3 regions of the Afifella aestuarii genome follow, and region 2 is predicted to be linked to each of the others. Evidence: predicted binding sites of a transcription regulator. Region 2 holds the regulator's gene; each other region holds the start of a gene.

Region 1 (5,700 bases), on a different contig from region 2:
CGGCAGATAGTCGACGCGAAAGAGCGCCGTACCCGATTTGAAGCTCGTCAGAATGGCGTAATAGAACGGGAAGACCGAGAAGAGCACGATCAGGACGACGAGGGCATAGAAGGCCGCGCGCTTGACGAGGACCGGCATCTCAGCGCCCTCCGCCGAGATTGAGCCGCGCCGCCTTGATGTAGACGAGCGTGATCGCCGCGATCACCAGGAAGAGGAGCGTCGAGGCCGCCGAACCGTAGGCGAACTGATCGAACTGAAAGAGGTTTTCCTGCGCGAAGACCGACATCGTCTTCGTCTCGGTGTTGTTGGGGGTCAGCACGTAGATGAGGTCGAAGACGCGCAGGGCATCGAGCGCCCGGAAGATGACGGCCACGAGGATCGCCGGGCGAATGAGCGGCAGCGTCACCTTGAAGAACACCTTGACCGGATGGACGCCGTCGATCTTCGCCGCTTCGTAGACGTCGGAGGGCACCATCTGCAGCCCGGCGAGGATGAGAAGCGCCATGAACGGCGTCGTCTTCCACACATCGACGATGATGACGGCCCACATCGCCGTCTCCGGCGAGGCGGTCCAGGCGATCGGATGGGAGAGGATGCCGACCGACATCAACATGTCGTTCAGGATGCCGAACTGGTCGTTCATCATCCAAGCCCACATCTTGGCCGAGACGATCGTCGGGATCGCCCAAGGGATGAGAACGGCAGCGCGCACAAAGCCGCGCCCACGAAACGGGACGTTGAGCACGAGCGCCACGATGAGACCGAAGACGGTTTCGATCGAGACGGAGACAAGGGTGTAATAGACGGTGTTCCACACCGCGTTCCACCATTGAGCGTCAAAGAAGAGGCCGAACCATTCGCCGGTCCCGTCGCCATAATCGACATATTCGAAATAGTTGCGCAGGCCGACGAATCGGGCGGCGTCGAGATCGGCCAAACTCGCATCGGTGAAGGAGAACCAGATCGTCTGCAGAAGCGGCCAGCCGGCGACGAAAGCGAGGACGGCGAGCATCGGCGTGAGAAAGAGCCAGGCGGAGGCGAGCCGCTGCCTGGAAAGCGCGGAGCGCGCCGCGGGCTGTTCTTCAGTCCGCATCGCCTCGTCGGTCGGCGGGGCGCCCAGGGTCGCGTTCGTCATCGCCAGCCGTCCCGCTTCAGCCGGCGCAGCCGGTGTTCCAGCGTCTGAAGGTTGGTTTCCGCCGATGCCGCGCCTGCAAGCGTCTCGTTGACGGCCGTCCAGAACTCCTTCGACACTTCGTTGTACTGCCGCTTCGTGGGGGCGGAGGGCCGCGGCACCGCCTTTTCGACGACATCTGCCCATTCGGCGATGATCGGCTGGCTTTCGGCGATGTCCGGATCGTCATAGAGCGCTGGGATCGTCGGCAGCCGCGCATAAGTGAGCGCCCGCTCCTTCTGCGCCCGGCGGGACGACAGGAAGCGGACGAGCTCGATCGCTTCTTTCTTGTGCTTGGAATATTTCGACACGGCGAGGTTCCAGCCGCCGAGGCAGGGAGCCGATTGGCTGCCAGGCTCGGCCGGCAGCGTCGTCACCTCAAACTTGCCTTTGACCGGAGAATCCTCGCCGTTCGACAGCGCATAGGCGTAAGGCCAGTTGCGCATGAAGACGGCATTGCCGGTCTGCCAGACGCCGCGGGCCTCCTCTTCCTTATAGGCGAGCACACCTGCAGGGGCGATGTCCCTCACCCAGCCATGCGCCCGCTCCAGCGCCTGGACGGCCCTCTCGTTGTTGATCGTGATCTCGCCCTCAGGCGAAACGATCTGCCCGCCGCCGCTCGAGGCGACCCATTCCAGCCCGTTGCAGGTGAGCCCCTCATAGGGGGCGCCCTGAAAGACGAAACCGTAGATCTGACCGTTGCCGGCGGCGCGTTCCTTATCCTGGATCTCTTTGGCGGTCTCGGTCAGCTCCTCCCACGTCGTGGGCGGTTTCCTGCCGTATTTTTCCAGAAGGTCCTTGCGATAGAAGAGAGCCGGCGCATCCGTATACATGGGGAATGCGACGAGCCGCCCCTCGACGGTCTGCGATTCGATCACGGAGGGGAAATGGTCGCCGATGACGTCGGCCATGGCGTCGCGCAAATCAACGAACTGATTCGCAAGCTGAGGCGCCCAGATGACGTCGACACGGTAGATGTCGATATCGTCGGTGCCAGCCGCCAGCCACAAGCGATATTGCCCGAACTGGTCGCTCGTCGAAGCCGGCATCTCGACGATGTCGACCTGGTGGCCGGTTTCCGCCTCGAATTCCGCAAGCTGCGTGCGCAATTCCTGAATATCGGCACCGACGGAGCCGGAGACAATCGAAAGCTCGGCGGCAGAAACCTCGCCGGTTGCAAGAGCCAATGTCGCAGCAACGGCCATCGCCGCGCGGCCAAACCGCATGTTCCCCTCCCATCCGGCCGGTGTTTCCCGGCTCTTTCCTGTCTTGCGTTCGTATCTCAACGATCATCCGCAGCGCTGGTTGGGGGAAAGTCTAGCCGGTCACGGCGGCATATTGGGAGTCCTTTGCGGGAGGGCTGGCCGCGATCTTGTCGATTCTGTGCTTTTCTTCTTTCCTTGGATTGCGCAAAAGCTTGCCGCGACCAATCGACCGTGATCGTGCCTCCACTCCTCTCAAGGCCGGCCACGTCACTCCAATGTCATGTTTTTCTTATGGAATATGGCAACTCTGGTCGATGTCGGCGCGATCGTTTAAGGAGAGCGCATGAGATCGAGATTCCCCAGGGGCAGGGAGGCCATGCAGGGACGGCATCATCTCTCTCCGCGACGACTGGTGCGGCGTTTTGCGCCTGGTCTCGGAAGAGCTCGGGGCAGCGGTTTCGTACGCCCATTCGCAAAACCGGGTCGCGCCCCTTGGCGGGCAGCCCGCCATATCGGAACCCTCGGACGGCTCGGAGATCTCGAGGCGCGGCTTGCCCGCTCGCCCTCTGAGATCCGACGTTCGCAAGGGCTGCGCTATCACGTCTTCTACGAAGAGATGGCAGCCATAGCCGACGAGGAAACCTATCAGCGGCGGCGCGACGCCGATCCTTACGACCTCATCTGCGATCATCTTCTGGTGCTCGATCACGCCGTCCCACGGCGACCATTCCTGCGCTCGAAGCCCGAGATCGTCGGCACCTACCGGCTGTTGCGGCAGGAAATTGCTGAGATCAACGGCGGCTTCTACTCGGCCGGGGAATATGATGTCGGATCACTCGTCGCGCGTTATCCGCATCTGCGCTTTCTGGAGCTCGGCCGCTCCTGCGTGCTGAAACCCTACCGCGACAAGCGGACGGTTGAGCTCCTCTGGCACGGCATCTGGAGCTACGTGCTGATGCACGGCATGGACGTGATGATCGGTTGTGCCAGCATTCCGGGCACCGATCCCGACAAGCTCGCTTTGCCTTTGAGCTTCCTGCATCACAACGCGCTGGCGCCGGAAGAATGGCGGGTGCGGGCGGTCGAGGAGCGTTACGTCGAGATGAACCGCATGGCTGCGGATGAGATCGACGCCAAGGCGGCGCTGCGCCAGCTTCCGCCGCTGATCAAAGGCTATCTCCGCCTCGGCGGCTATATCGGTGAAGGTGCCGTCGTCGACTATCAGTTCGGCACAACGGATATCCTGATCATCCTGCCGGTCAGCGCGCTCAACCCGCGCTATGTGGACCATTTCGGCAATGACGCGAGCCGGTTCGCGGCGCCTGCTCCGCCGTCCGGGCGGCGGCGGTTCGTGCCGCTGCGGCGCAACCTGACGTAAAGCGCCCCCTCGCCTCCGTGATGGCGTGAGGCGTGCTCATAAGCGACGACGAGCTCGCGGAACGCGGGCTCTGCGAGCCATCGCGGCACCATCGTTTTTAACACCCCCTCGCCCTCCGAACGGCCTTTGCCGGTGATGACGAGGACCAGGACATGGCCGCGCGCCTGCGCGCCCCCCAGAAATGCCAGGAGGCGATCATGGGCGCGTTGCTGGGTCATGCCGTGCAGGTCGATGCGCGCGTCGGGCTCAAGGCGGCCGCGCAGGAGACGGCGCTTCAGCCGGGGCTCAAGCGCTGCGGCGGCGTGCGGTGCGGTGCGGGGTTTCGGTTCGGGAGAAAAGACCGCGTCGACGGGTGGTGGAGCTGGGCTGCGCTTTCCCGCCGTGATGGCGGAGGCGCTCGTCTGGGGCGCCGCATCACCCTGCGGCGTCGCTGCCTGAGCAGCGAGCTCGTCGCTGAGGGACCGGCTCTTCAGGGGCCGTACGGTCCGGCGAACCTTATCCCAAAGCGCCTTGTCCTCGGACGAAAGCTGTTTGCGGGCCATCTCAGACCGTCGCTTTCGGGAGAAGGAGACGCAGGACGCCGCGATCTCGGATCTCGCCGGCGGCCTTCCCGGCTTCCTCGCCTGAACCTGCAAAGATATCGGCCCGCCCCGCGCCCTTGATCGCCGAGCCCACATCCTGCGCGACCATCAGGCGGCAGAACGGGCCTGGCCCGAAGCCTGGAAGCGGGGGCGCTGAGACAAACACCGGCAGATGGAGGGCGGCAAAGCCCGGATCGACGGCGAGGCTGCGCCCGGCGCTGAGCGGGACACCGGCCGCCCCCAAAGGGCCGTCTTCGGAGGCGAGATCGATAATCTCTTTGAAAAAAATAAACGACCGGTTCTCGGCCATGAGGCGGCGTCCGGCCTGGCGATGCGCCTTGAGCCAATGTTCGAGGCCGGCTTTTCCGGCAGCGTCCCTGGCAAGATAGCCGCGCTCGACGGCGAGGCGGCCGATCGAGGTGTAGGCATGGCCCGATTTGCCCGCAAAGCCGATGCGCATATGCCGGCCGTCACCGAGAGAGAGCCGTGCGGAGCCTTGAACATGGATGAAAAAGAGATCGACGGGATCCGCCACATAGGCGAGCTCGAGACCGCGGCCCGCCAAGGCACCGGCTTCGATCGCCGAGCGATCGGGGCAAAGGGGAGGCCGGTCCGTGATCTCGATTTGGACGGCCTCGTCGGGGGGCCGATAGATCGGCACGCCGAACGCGTCGGAAGGCTCACGCCGGGCTTCGATTACGGGTTCGTAATAGCCAGTGAGGAGGCCCTCGGTGGCGGAGGGCGCCAGCGCAAAAAAGGTTTCGAAGAAGCTGCGAGCTTCGGCGGATGACGGGTCGGCCTGCACACGCAACGCACCCTCCGCGGCCGCCTTCAGACCCGGAAGCATGTCCGGCGAGGATGTTTCCTCAGCGCCGAGCCGTTCCGCCGATTTGCGGAAGGCCCGAAAGGCGGCGCGATGATCGTCCTCAGGCCAGCCTGCGAGGGATTTGAGAGACAGCTGACGACACTCGTCCGCGTCGGAGGGGGACAAGGTCAGCTTTGCGATGGACGAGGTCGGGGCATCTCCAGCCACCGGCGGTGCTCAGCTGGAGCCGGTTGCGACCAGCTCCCAGTTGGGATCGCGGCTCGTCGTGGCACGGGCGAAGGTCCAGACCTCATCGGGCTTTTGGACTGTGTTGGGATCGCCCTCGATCACCCGACCCTCATTGTCGTAGGTGACGGAGACGATCTCGGATTTGAAGCGGACGGAAACACGCGCGACCTTGTCTTCGAGCTCCGCCTCGGTGAGCTTGGCGCTTTCGAAGCCGACGAAGCTCGTCTCGAGCCTCTCACCGCGCTGCTCCCGCTCGCTCATGGCAGTAGCGAAGCTCTCGTAAACGTCGGCGGAGAGAAGGGACCGCAAGG
Region 2 (5,700 bases):
GCCGCGATCTTTGCCGCCCTAGCCATGGTGGCGGTGCTCTTCGGCTCCGTCCTCTTCAAGGGCGTTCCGGCCTTCTGGCAGTCGACCCTGCATCTTCAGATTTCGCTCAATGCCGATGTCATCGACGTCGGGCAGCCGCCGGTCCAGAAGGCGGATCAGAACCCGGCCGAATTCGAGGCCGAGCTGACCGACTGGCGGCGCGACCTCGCCCGCGTCAGCTGGAACAAGATCCTGGAAAGCGCCGTGCGCGGCGTCCTGCCGCCCGATCTCGCCGACGCCAAGACTCGTGACATCGTCGGCATCGTGGCAAGCGGCGAGCGCTATGCCTTGCGCGACATGGTGCTCGAAGATCCGAGCCTCATCGGCCAGACGATCGACGTCGATCTTCTCGCCGACGCCAATGTCGACAATTGGCTCAAAGGCAATATCGACCGCTCGCTCGGACAAAGCCGTCAGCAGCTATCCCCCGGCGAGCAGGAAATCGCCGATGCGCTCGCGGAAAAGGGTGTCATCACGCAGAGCTTCAATTCCGGCATCTTCTTCAACGTCGATTCGCGGTCCTCGCCGGCCTCGGCCGGTCTTGCCGGCGCCTTCATGGGCTCGCTCTACATGATGCTCGTCGTCATCATGCTCGCGGTCCCGATCGGCGTCGCCAGCGCCATCTATCTGGAAGAATTCGCGCCGACGAACCGCTTCACCGATTTCATCGAGGTCAACATCAACAACCTCGCCGCCGTGCCGTCGATCGTCTTCGGCCTCCTCGGCGCCTCGATCTTCATCAACTGGATGCATCTGCCCCTGTCGGCGCCGCTCGTCGGCGGTCTCGTCCTCACCTTGATGACGCTGCCGACAATCATCATCGCCACGCGCGGCACCTTGCGCGCCATCCCGCCGTCGATCCGCGAGGCGGCGCTCGGGCTCGGCGCCTCGCGAACGCAGATGGTCTTCCACCATGTCCTGCCGCTCGCCATTCCGGGCATTCTGACGGCCACCATTATCGGCGTCGCCCAGGCGCTCGGCGAGACCGCGCCGCTCCTTCTCATCGGCATGAACGCCTTTGTGGCCAGCGTGCCGGCGAGCCCGATGGATCAGGCGACGGCCCTGCCCGTGCAGATCTATCTCTGGCAGGGCAACGAGAACTTCAATTTCTTCGAAGCCCGCACAAATGCCGCCATCATCGTCTTGCTTGGTCTGATGATCAGCCTCAATGCGATCGCGATCCTGCTGCGCCAGCGCATCGAGCGGCGCTGGTAACTGGGAGAATTCGCCATGAACGATATCAGCCACAGCCCGAGCGCGGCCAAAGCCACGGCGACGAAAGCGCCGCCCGAAGTGCCGCAGGAGAGTGCCGCCGTGCCGAAAATGCGCGCCGAGAAAGTGTCCGTCCATTACGCCGAAAAGCAGGCCCTGTTCGACGTCGATCTCGACGTGCCGGAAAATCAGGTGATCTCGCTGATCGGCCCGTCCGGCTGCGGAAAATCCACCTTCCTCAGATGCCTCAACCGGATGAACGACACGATCGACATCGCGCGCGTCTCCGGCCACATCACGCTCGACGGCGAGAACATCTACGACAAATCGCTCGACGTCGTGGAGCTCAGGGCCCGGGTCGGCATGGTCTTCCAGAAGCCCAACCCGTTTCCGAAATCGATCTACGAGAACGTCGCCTACGGGCCGCGCATTCACGGCCTCGCCTCCGGCAAGCGCGACCTCGAAGAGATCGTCGCCACCAGCCTGCAGCGCGCCGGCCTCTTCAACGAGGTCAAGGACCGGCTCGACGAACCCGGCACCGGCCTCTCCGGCGGCCAGCAGCAGCGCCTTTGCATCGCCCGCGCGATCGCCGTGAACCCGGAAGTCATCCTGATGGACGAGCCGTGCTCGGCACTCGACCCCATCGCCACCGCCAAGGTGGAAGAGCTGATCGACGAACTGCGCGAGAACTATACGATCGTCATCGTCACGCATTCGATGCAGCAGGCGGCGCGCGTCTCGCAGCGCACGGCCATGTTCCATCTGGGTTATCTCGTCGAGGAGGGGCCGACGGACATGATGTTCACCAACCCCACCGACAAGCGCACCCAGGACTACATCACAGGCCGCTTCGGCTAATCGGGAGAGGAGTGAGCCCCGTGTCTGAACATATCGTCACCTCCTATGACGAGGAATTGCGGGAACTCGCCCGCTCCATCGCCGAAATGGGCGGTCTCGTCGAACAGCAGCTCGACGAGGCGGTGAATGCGCTGTTGAGCACCAATGCGCAGCTCGCCCAGGACGTCATCCTCGGCGACCGCCAGATCAACCAGATGCACTACCAGATCGAAGAGCGGGCGATCCTCGTCATCGCCAAGCGCCAGCCGATGGCTCAGGATCTGCGCGAAACCGTCGCCGCGATCCGCATCTCGCACGATCTGGAACGCGTCGGCGACCTCGGCAAGAACATCGCCAAGCGCGCGCTCGCCATCGAAGACCAGCGGATGAACCACCAGCTTCGCCGCGGTGTCGAACATCTCGCCAGCCTCGGCCTGCGCCAGCTCAAGGACGTGCTCGACGCCTATGGCTCGCGCGACGTGCAGAAGGCGATCTCGGTGTGGCGCTCCGACGACGAGATCGACGCCATGTATGTGTCGCTGTTTCGCGAGATGCTCACCTACATGATGGAAGATCCGCGCAATATCGGCATGTGCACGCATCTTCTCTTCTGCGCCAAGAACATCGAGCGCATCGGCGACCACGCCACCAATATCGCCGAGACGATCACCTATCTCGTCACCGGCAAGCAGATGGAACGCGCGGCGACTGCGCCGTCCGCGGGTTGACGGAGTGAGCCATGCAGGTGCCCCGGATTCTCGTCGTCGAGGATGAAGAACCGCTGACGCTGCTTCTGCGCTACAACCTGGAGGCGGAAGGCTATTCCGTCGACACGGTCGGGCGCGGCGACGATGCGGAATTGCGCCTTCTGGAAGAGGCGCCCGACCTCCTGGTCCTCGATTGGATGCTGCCGGGCCTTTCCGGCATCGAACTCTGCCGACGCGTTCGAATGCGCGAGGCGACCGCAAAACTCCCCGTCATCATGCTGACGGCGCGCGGCGAGGAAGACGAGCGCATCCGCGGGCTCGCCACCGGCGCCGACGATTATGTCGTCAAACCCTTCTCGGTGCCGGAGCTGATGGCCCGCGTGAAGGCGCTCCTGCGCCGCACGCGTCCGGAAATGGTCGCCGACAAGCTCGCCGCCGGCGATCTCGAACTCGACCGCGGCACCTTCCGCGTCTTCCGCGGGGGCCGCGAGATCCATCTCGGCCCGACGGAATTCCGGCTTCTGGAATTCCTGATGCGCAGCCCGGGACGCGTCTTCACCCGCGAGCAGCTCTTGAACGGCGTCTGGGGCCGCGACGTCTATGTCGACGAACGCACCGTCGATGTGCATGTCGGCCGCCTCAGAAAGGCGATCAACCGCGGCCGCATGCGCGACCCGATCCGCACCGTCCGCGGCGCCGGCTACGCCCTCAACGAACAGTTCGTCACGACCTGATTTTTTCGGGACAGTCCCGCCGGGATCTGCGGTGATGAGGAGGCGAGAGCTTCTTCGTTCCCGTGTGGCTTCGCTCCGACGTCGGCCAGGAAGCGCGTCCCCTCCCTCATCGCTGCAACTGAAGAACAGGGCCTGCGGCAGGCTCCCTTCCTCTCCCCTCTGGGGAGAGGCGCCCGCTGCAACGCCCTTGCGTCAGATGCGCTCGTCATCCTCAAGTCGAGGGGAAGAGCGTCCAGCAGGCAACTCGCCGAAAAACCCTATTTCGTCCCGTACATGCGGTCGCCGGCATCGCCGAGGCCCGGCAGAATATAGCCGTGCTCGTTCAGATGGCTGTCGATCGCGGCCGTCACCACCGGCACGTCCGGATGGGCGGCACGGAAGCGTTCCACGCCTTCGGGCGCGGCGAGCAGGCAGACGAAGCGGATGTCCTTCGCCCCGCGCTCTTTCAGGCGCTGGATCGCGGCGATTGCGGAATTTGACGTCGCCAGCATCGGATCGACGGCGATGACGACGCGTTCGTGCAGATCTTCCGGCGCCTTGAAGTAATATTCCACCGGCTGCAGCGTCTCCGGATCGCGGTAGAGCCCGACATGGGCGACGCGGGCCGCCGGCACCAGATCGAGCATGCCTTCCAGAAGGCCGTTGCCGGCGCGCAGGATGGAGGCGAAGACGAGCTTCTTGCCGGCCAGGGTCGGCGCCTCCATCGTGGCGAGCGGCGTCTCGATGGTCGTCGTCGTCAATTCCAGGTCGCGCGTCGCCTCATAGGTCAAAAGTGCTGCAATCTCGCGCAACAGGCGGCGGAAACTCGCCGTGGACGTGCCCTTGTCGCGCATGATCGTCAGCTTGTGCTGCACCATCGGATGATCGACGACGGTCACATCCCGTCTCGTTGAAGCGTCCACGCCCCTCTCCTTCTCGTCTCTTGTTCGTCGGCGGCTTCTGTCTCACCCTGGGTGAAATGGGTCACGGCACCAAGGTCAACCCGCCGCCTTGAACCGAAAGGCGATATTCACCGGCGAAATCGCCTCAGATCAGGCTCGCGCCCGCGGCAAGAGGCGGCAGGGCAAGATGTGCCGACAGCGTCTGGCCGACATCGGCATAGGTCGAAAGCTCGCCCGCCGGACGCCCTTCGATGCCCGGACCGAAGGCCAGAACCGGCACGGTTTCACGTGTGTGGTCGGTGCCCACCCAGGTCGGGTCGTTGCCGTGATCGGCCGTCAGGATGACGAGATCGCCCGGCTTCAACAGCGCAAAGAGCTCCGGCAGGCGGCGATCGAAGGCTTCGAGCGCCGCCGCATAGCCGGCCGGATCGCGGCGATGGCCGAAGATCTGGTCGAAATCGATGAAATTGGTGACGATGAGATCGCCGTCCTTCGCCGCCCGCGCCGCCTCCAGCGTCTTGTCGAACTGGCTCTCGTTCTCCGGCGCCTTCAACGTGTGCGTCACGCCGTGACCTGCAAAAATGTCGGAGATTTTTCCAATCGCCCAGACGTCGCGTCCCGCCTCCTTCGCCTCGTCGAGGAGCGTTCGCGCCGGCGGCGGCACGGAGAAATCCCGCCGGTTGCCGGTGCGCGCGAAAGTCTCCGCGCTGTCGCCCGTAAAGGGGCGGGCGATCACCCGGCCGATGCGGTACGGGTCGCAGAGCTTTCTCGCGATCCGGCAGGTCTCATAGAGACGTTCGAGCCCGAAAGCCTCCTCATGCGCGGCGATCTGGAAGACGCTGTCGGCCGAGGTGTAGCAGATCGGCTTGCCGGTCTTCACATGCTCTTCGCCGAGCTCCGCAATGATCGCCGTCCCCGACGCATGCGTGTTGCCGAGAATGCCCGGCAGCCCCGCTTCGGCGATCAGCGCCTGCGTCAACTCCGCCGGAAACGCCGGCTCGCTTGTCGGAAAGTAACCCCAGGCCTCGCGCAACGGGCAGCCGGCGAGTTCCCAATGGCCCGTCGTCGTGTCCTTGCCGCGCGAGCGTTCGCGGGCAAAGCCCCAGATCGCCTCGGGTTCTGCAACCCGCTCGACACCGGCCGGATAGGCGCCCGACGCCGCCTCCGCCGCCCGGCCGAGGCCCAGCCGGTTCATATTCGGGATGGTGAGCGGGCCTTGCCGCAGCCCGGCGCGGTCGGCCTCGCCGTTGGCGCAGCGCTCGGCGATATGGCCGAGCGTGTTCGCGCCCT
Region 3 (5,700 bases), on a different contig from region 2:
CCCGACAGACGCTCGCGATTGATGGCGAAGCCGATCTCCCCAGGTGCAGGCGCCAGCAACGCGTCACAGACGGAGCCGCTGGTTCGCTCGTTTCTGACGATCTGGTCGGCGGCGAGCGATCGCCCATAATCGTCGAAGCCTTCAGGCTCCATCGCAAGGACGCGGCAGTTCGGCGCGCGCTCGGTCACCGCGAGCGACACGCCGGCAGCCAGTCCGCCGCCGCTGCAGGGCATCATCACGATGTCCGGGACAAGCCGCATATTGGCGAGTTCAGAGGCGATCTCGAGCCCGATCGTTCCCTGCCCGGCGATGACCTTGGTGTCGTTATAGGGATGGATCAGAAAGCCGCCCTCGCGGCGGATGAGGTCCGCAAGCACTTCCTCGCGGTCTTCGCGCGCACGATCATAGGTGATGATGCGGGCGCCCGCCGCGCGCGTTCGATTGACCTTCACCGCTGGCGCGTCTTCCGGCATGACGATCGTCGCCGGCACGCCTGCGAGACGCGCCGCCTCCGCAACGCCCTGGGCGTGATTGCCAGACGAACAGGCGACCACGCCGCCCGCAGCGGCGTCGCCCGCCGCCATCAGCGCATTGTAGGCTCCGCGAAACTTGAACGAGCCGGTCCGCTGCATGCATTCCGGCTTCAGGAAGACGCGGGCGGCGAATTGCTCCGACAAGGCTGGCGCAGCAATGAGAGGCGTCCGCATGGCTCGCCCTTGCAGGCGGGTCGCAGCAGCCTCGATATCGTTGAGAGAAACCGGCAGGGTCATGGATCGCCCTTAAGGCGTTTTTCATCCGCTTTGAAGAGGTAGAAAAGTATCGTATCCGCTATTCTACGACGTCATGCGGCGAGCTGGCAGTCCGGCCCCTGTGCCTTGACGAGATTCTCGCGAAATTCCTGCACGCTCGCATCCCAGCTGAAGCGCGTCGCATAGGCCCGCGCCGCCTCTCCCGAAAGATCGAGGCACTGAAGCGCCGCAGCCCGCAGATCCTGGCTCAAAACCCCGATCTCCGGTTCCACGATCACATCGCTCGGGCCGGTGACGGGATATGCGGCAACCGGCAGGCCGGAGGCGAGCGCCTCCAGGAGAACGTTGCCAAACGTGTCCGTCAGGCTCGGAAAGACGAAAACATCCGCAGCCGCGTAGGCATGGGCAAGCTCCTCGCCTTCCATGGCTCCAAGGAAATGCACATCCGGATGACGCGCTTTCAGATCGGCAAGGGCCGGCCCGTCGCCTACGACGACCTTGGAACCGGGCAGGTCGAGCGACGTGAACGCCGCGAGGTTCTTTTCCACGGCGACACGGCCGACATTCAAGAATACCGGGCGCGGCAATCCGAGGTCGGCCCCGGCACGCGGATGGAAGAGATGGGAATCGACCCCGCGCGACCAGCGCATCAGATTGCGGAAGCCGCGTTCCGTGAGCTCGGCCTCCAGAGAAGGCGTCGCGACCATGCAGCCGGCGGCGGCGTTGTGGAACCAGCGCATCATCCCGTAGAGCGCCCCAAGCGGCACCGGCGCCCGCGCACGCACATATTCGGGAAACTTAGTGTGGTAGCTCGTGGTGAAGCGCTGCCCCGTCTTCAGGCAATGGCGCCGCGCCAGAAAACCGAGCGGACCCTCGGTCGCGATGTGAATGCAATCGGGGCGCGCCGCCTCGATCATGCGGCCGACACGCGTCTTCGTCGTCACGGAAAGGCGGATGTCCGGATAGGTCGGCATCGGCAGCGTGGAAAAGCGCTCCGGCGCGATCACCGTGACCTCGTCGCCGCCCTCGGTCAGAATATCGACAACCCGCTTGAGCGAGCGCACAACCCCGTTGACCTGGGGGAACCAGGCGTCGGTGACAATGACGAGCCTCATCGGGTCATGCTCAGGCAGCAACCGGTGTCGGAGCGTGATGCGGCTCACTCAAAGGGGCGGCCCGCATGATCTCCGACCAGCGGATAATCTCCATCCGCCCGTCGTGATGCTCGGCCACCGCGGTACAGCTTTCGACCCAGTCACCGCAATTGACGTATTTGATGCCATTGCTGTCGTCGCGAATGGCCGCATGGTGGATATGCCCGCACACGACCCCGTCGGCGCCCTGGCGCTGCGCCTCCGCCGAGAGCGCTTCTTCGAACGCACCGATGAAATTCACGGCGTTCTTGACCTTTAGCTTCGCCCAGGCCGACAGCGACCAGTAAGAAAAGCCGAGAGCGCGCCGCAGCTGATTGACGTAGGTGTTGACGCCGAGAGCCGTGACATAGGCCCAGTCGCCCAGGAAGGCGAGCCATCTGGCATGGCGCACGACGACGTCGAACTGGTCGCCGTGGATGATCAGGAAGCGGCGTCCGTCGGCCGTCTCATGGATGACGCTGTCACACACTTCGATGCCGCCGAAATGGCTGCCGAGATAGCCGCGCAAGAATTCGTCGTGGTTGCCCGGGATATAGACGAGCTTGGCGCCCTTGCGGCCCTTGCGCAGAAGCTTCTGCACCACGTCGTTGTGGTACTGAGGCCAGTACCAGCCCCGGCGCAGGCGCCAGCCGTCGACGATATCTCCGACGAGATAAATCGTCTCGGCGTCATGCACCTTCAGAAACTCCAACAACAGCTCGGCCTGGCACCCGCGCGTGCCGAGATGAATGTCAGATAGAAACAATGTCCGGAAATGATTTGGCGGAGCCATCGCCGTGCTTCCCATGTCTTTCAAGCATGAAAAACCCGATTCAGGTATCAGTTGTGTGACATCGGCCGACGCAAAGCTGCGGCAGGGCGTCCCGCGCTGGAATGAAAAGCCGCCTCCCCTAGAAAACGTCAACAAACATAGGAGAACGCCATGGATCTCGGCATCGAAGGACGGACAGCCGTCGTATGCGCCTCAAGCCGCGGGCTGGGGAAAGGCTGCGCGGAAGCGCTCGCCAAAGCCGGCTGCCGGCTCATCATCAATGGCCGCAACGCGGAGAGCCTGGAGACAACGGCAAGCGATCTCCGACTTCTGGGCGCCGACGTCACCGCGGTCGCCGCCGATATCGGCAGCCGTGAGGGACAAGAGCGCGTTCTCACCGCGGCAAAGGCGGTCGATATTTTGATCAACAATAATGGCGGTCCGCCCCGCCGCGGCTTCCGCGAACTGACGCGCGAGGACATGTTGGAGGGCGTCACCCAGAACATGGTGACACCGATCGAACTCATTCAGGCCGTCGCCGACGGCATGGTCGACCGCGGCTTCGGGCGGATCGTCAACATCACCTCCCTGTCGGTGCTGATGCCGATCCCGGGCCTCGACCTTTCCTCTGGTGCCCGGGCTGGTTTGACGGCCTTCCTCGCCGGAGTGTGCCGCGAATTCGTGCCCCACAACGTCACCATCAACAACATCCTGCCCGGCAAGATGGACACGGACCGCCTACGTGCGGGGATCTCCTGGCAGGCCGAAAAGACCGGGATCAGCGAGGACGAGGCGGCGAAGCGCGAGGCGGCTGCAATTCCCGCCGGGCGCTTCGGAACGCCGGAAGAATTCGGCGAGCTCGCCGCCTTCCTCTGCTCGGCGCAGGCCGGCTACATCACGGGACAGAATTTCCGGGTCGACGGAGGCCTGCTTCCGGTCGCTTTTTGAGCGCGACCACACGGCCTGCCTCAAGGCAGTTTTGGTGAGGAAGGATGCTCGCAACGGCCGTGCTCTGAACCAAGGCCATCACAAAAGCAGAAGGCACAAAAAAGGGGCCGGTCAGCCGGCCCCTTTCGAATTCCAGGACTTCGACGAAGCCTCAGTATTTGGCGACGATCGGCTCTTCCGTGCGCGGGCCGCCGAACTTCATCTTCAAAGCCGCAGACAGGATGTGCACGGAGCCATCCGAGGTGCCGTCAAAAGGACCGTTGGAGAGCGGGCCTCCGGCAGCCGCCGGAATGAGATCGGTGTCATCGGCCGTGATGTAGGAATAGCCGACGTCGAAGGAGAAACGCTCGGTCGCCTGATAGCTCGCACCAGCGGAGAACCACCAGCGATCGTTGTCCGGCAGGCGGAAGGAGCGGTTGGCATTGTCGTTCGGCGACAATTCACGCGCCACACCGGCACGCACCGTGAGGTCCGGATTGACGTCGTATTCGCCACCGAGAGCGAAATACCAGCTGTCTTCATACTCGAAGCCCAGGGGGATCGGTGCCGGCGCGCCGCTCAGCGTCACCGTCTGGAAGCGGCTCCAATTCGCCCATTCGAGGCCGGCCGTCAGCCGGAAACCATCCATGATGCGCTGACGCAAGCCGACGCTCACCTTGTCCGGCATGTCGAAACCGTCTGCGTCGACATCGAACCGCCCGATCTGGGTCACGAGCGGGCCTTCGAGATCGTGGTCGATGCGGGAGCGATAACCAATACCGATTTCCGTGCCGTCCATCGGCTTCAACTGAATACCGGCGGTCATGCCGAACCCGACGTCGTCCGCATCGTCGAGGGCCGAGACACCGAATACCGGAAGCGTTTGGCCGGTCAGGCGAACATTGGCGTATTCCACGACCGCGCCAACGGCGATGGTGAGGTAATCATTGAACTGATAGGCGACGACCGGGTTGGCCGCCATCGTGAAGACTTCCGTCGTTCCCGCAATACCGCTGGTGCGCACGAGCGAATTGTAATCGTATTTCGTCGCAAGCCCGAACGGCGCGTTGATGCCGAGGCCGAGGATGATGTTGTCGTTCACCCGGTAGCCGTAATAAGAAGCGGGCACGGGCGCGTTCTCGGCGATATCCCCTTCGTTCTGCGGGAAGGGCGAGAGAATATCGACATCCGAGCGCGGCGCGATATAGGAAATCACGCTCTCACTCTGGAAGCCCATGACGGCGCTCAGTGTCGCCGGGTTCCAGAACATCGACGACAGGCTGCCGCCCGCTGCCATGCCGGCAAAGGCCATACCCTGACCATAAGCACTCTGCTCGCGCAGCGCGAATGCGCCTGCATGCGCCATGCTGCTCGCTGTCACCGCGATGAGTGCGGCGGCGGCCACGCTATGGCCGAGATGCCTCTTCAGTTTGTGCATTCGCTCCCTCCCCCGATTCGTTTGGCTCACATGTGGCAGCACTAAGCCATGCGTCTTTAGGACAAGCAATCGCGGAACGCCGACACCGGACGTGCTCCGCGTCTTCGGTAAGCGATTGTGACAAAACCGCCACGATTGCCGTTGCGGAAGTGTAGTGAAACAGTATTTCTTGGATATCTCCGCCTTGAGCTCCGCAGATCTCTAGATCGCGGCCGGAAACTTCCCACACATACAGCCGGGCTCCGAAAAGCCAGAAGTGCGCCGACGAAGCTCCGCTCGGAATGCCTCGCCAGACGCGAGCGAATAACATTCTCCCGATCGTCCACTCGGCAGGACAGAGATGCGCTCTGTCGCCGCAAGGCGCATCGGCATGCTTTGGGAGCAGCCTGTCTCCGCCCTACATTGAGAACCGTTCTCAGTTTCCGTCATCACGGATGACGCTGGTGGCGCCACTCTTCCCCCCGGGTCGGCGCCACGTCACATTTCGGAGGTCGCATGACCCATCATCGTCTTTTCGGCCGGCTGGTTCCCGTGGAACTGGCAGCCGCCATCATTCTCACGGCCGCAGCCTGCTTCAGCTTTGTCGGGCACGCCCACGCCGCCGACGTTCCCGGGCCTCTCGTGGACGTCGACTGGCTCAAGACCAATCTCGACCAGCCAGATCTCGTCGTTCTCGATACG

What was found. The regulator PhoB, encoded in region 2, activates phosphate uptake and scavenging genes when phosphate is short. The targets are predictions, from matches to a motif close to TGTCATNNANCTGTCAT.
Region 1: the regulator PhoB is predicted to act here: its motif matches at 2,653-2,669, upstream of olsB (l-ornithine N(alpha)-acyltransferase).
Region 3: the regulator PhoB is predicted to act here: its motif matches at 2,720-2,736, upstream of EO094_RS07730 (UDP-2,3-diacylglucosamine diphosphatase).

Annotation. Positions count from the first base shown of each region.
Region 1 is NZ_SAUF01000001.1:170,163-175,862, forward strand. Features, by position in the region: gene EO094_RS00720 (carbohydrate ABC transporter permease) at 1-138, opposite strand, end outside; gene EO094_RS00725 (carbohydrate ABC transporter permease) at 140-1,135, opposite strand; gene EO094_RS00730 (ABC transporter substrate-binding protein) at 1,132-2,397, opposite strand; gene olsB (l-ornithine N(alpha)-acyltransferase) at 2,753-3,754, shown strand; gene EO094_RS00740 (Smr/MutS family protein) at 3,655-4,296, opposite strand; gene mltA (murein transglycosylase A) at 4,298-5,368, opposite strand; gene EO094_RS00750 (Tim44/TimA family putative adaptor protein) at 5,378-5,700, opposite strand, start outside.
Region 2 is NZ_SAUF01000002.1:302,116-307,815, reverse strand. Features, by position in the region: gene pstA (phosphate ABC transporter permease PstA) at 1-1,254, shown strand, start outside; gene pstB (phosphate ABC transporter ATP-binding protein PstB) at 1,363-2,109, shown strand; gene phoU (phosphate signaling complex protein PhoU) at 2,130-2,816, shown strand; gene phoB (phosphate regulon transcriptional regulator PhoB) at 2,834-3,529, shown strand; gene upp (uracil phosphoribosyltransferase) at 3,787-4,431, opposite strand; gene EO094_RS09875 (phosphopentomutase) at 4,556-5,700, opposite strand, start outside.
Region 3 is NZ_SAUF01000001.1:1,644,418-1,650,117, reverse strand. Features, by position in the region: gene EO094_RS07740 (threonine ammonia-lyase) at 1-770, opposite strand, end outside; gene EO094_RS07735 (glycosyltransferase family 4 protein) at 842-1,864, opposite strand; gene EO094_RS07730 (UDP-2,3-diacylglucosamine diphosphatase) at 1,875-2,675, opposite strand; gene EO094_RS07725 (SDR family oxidoreductase) at 2,826-3,602, shown strand; gene EO094_RS07720 (OmpP1/FadL family transporter) at 3,754-5,019, opposite strand; gene EO094_RS07715 (sulfurtransferase) at 5,515-5,700, shown strand, end outside.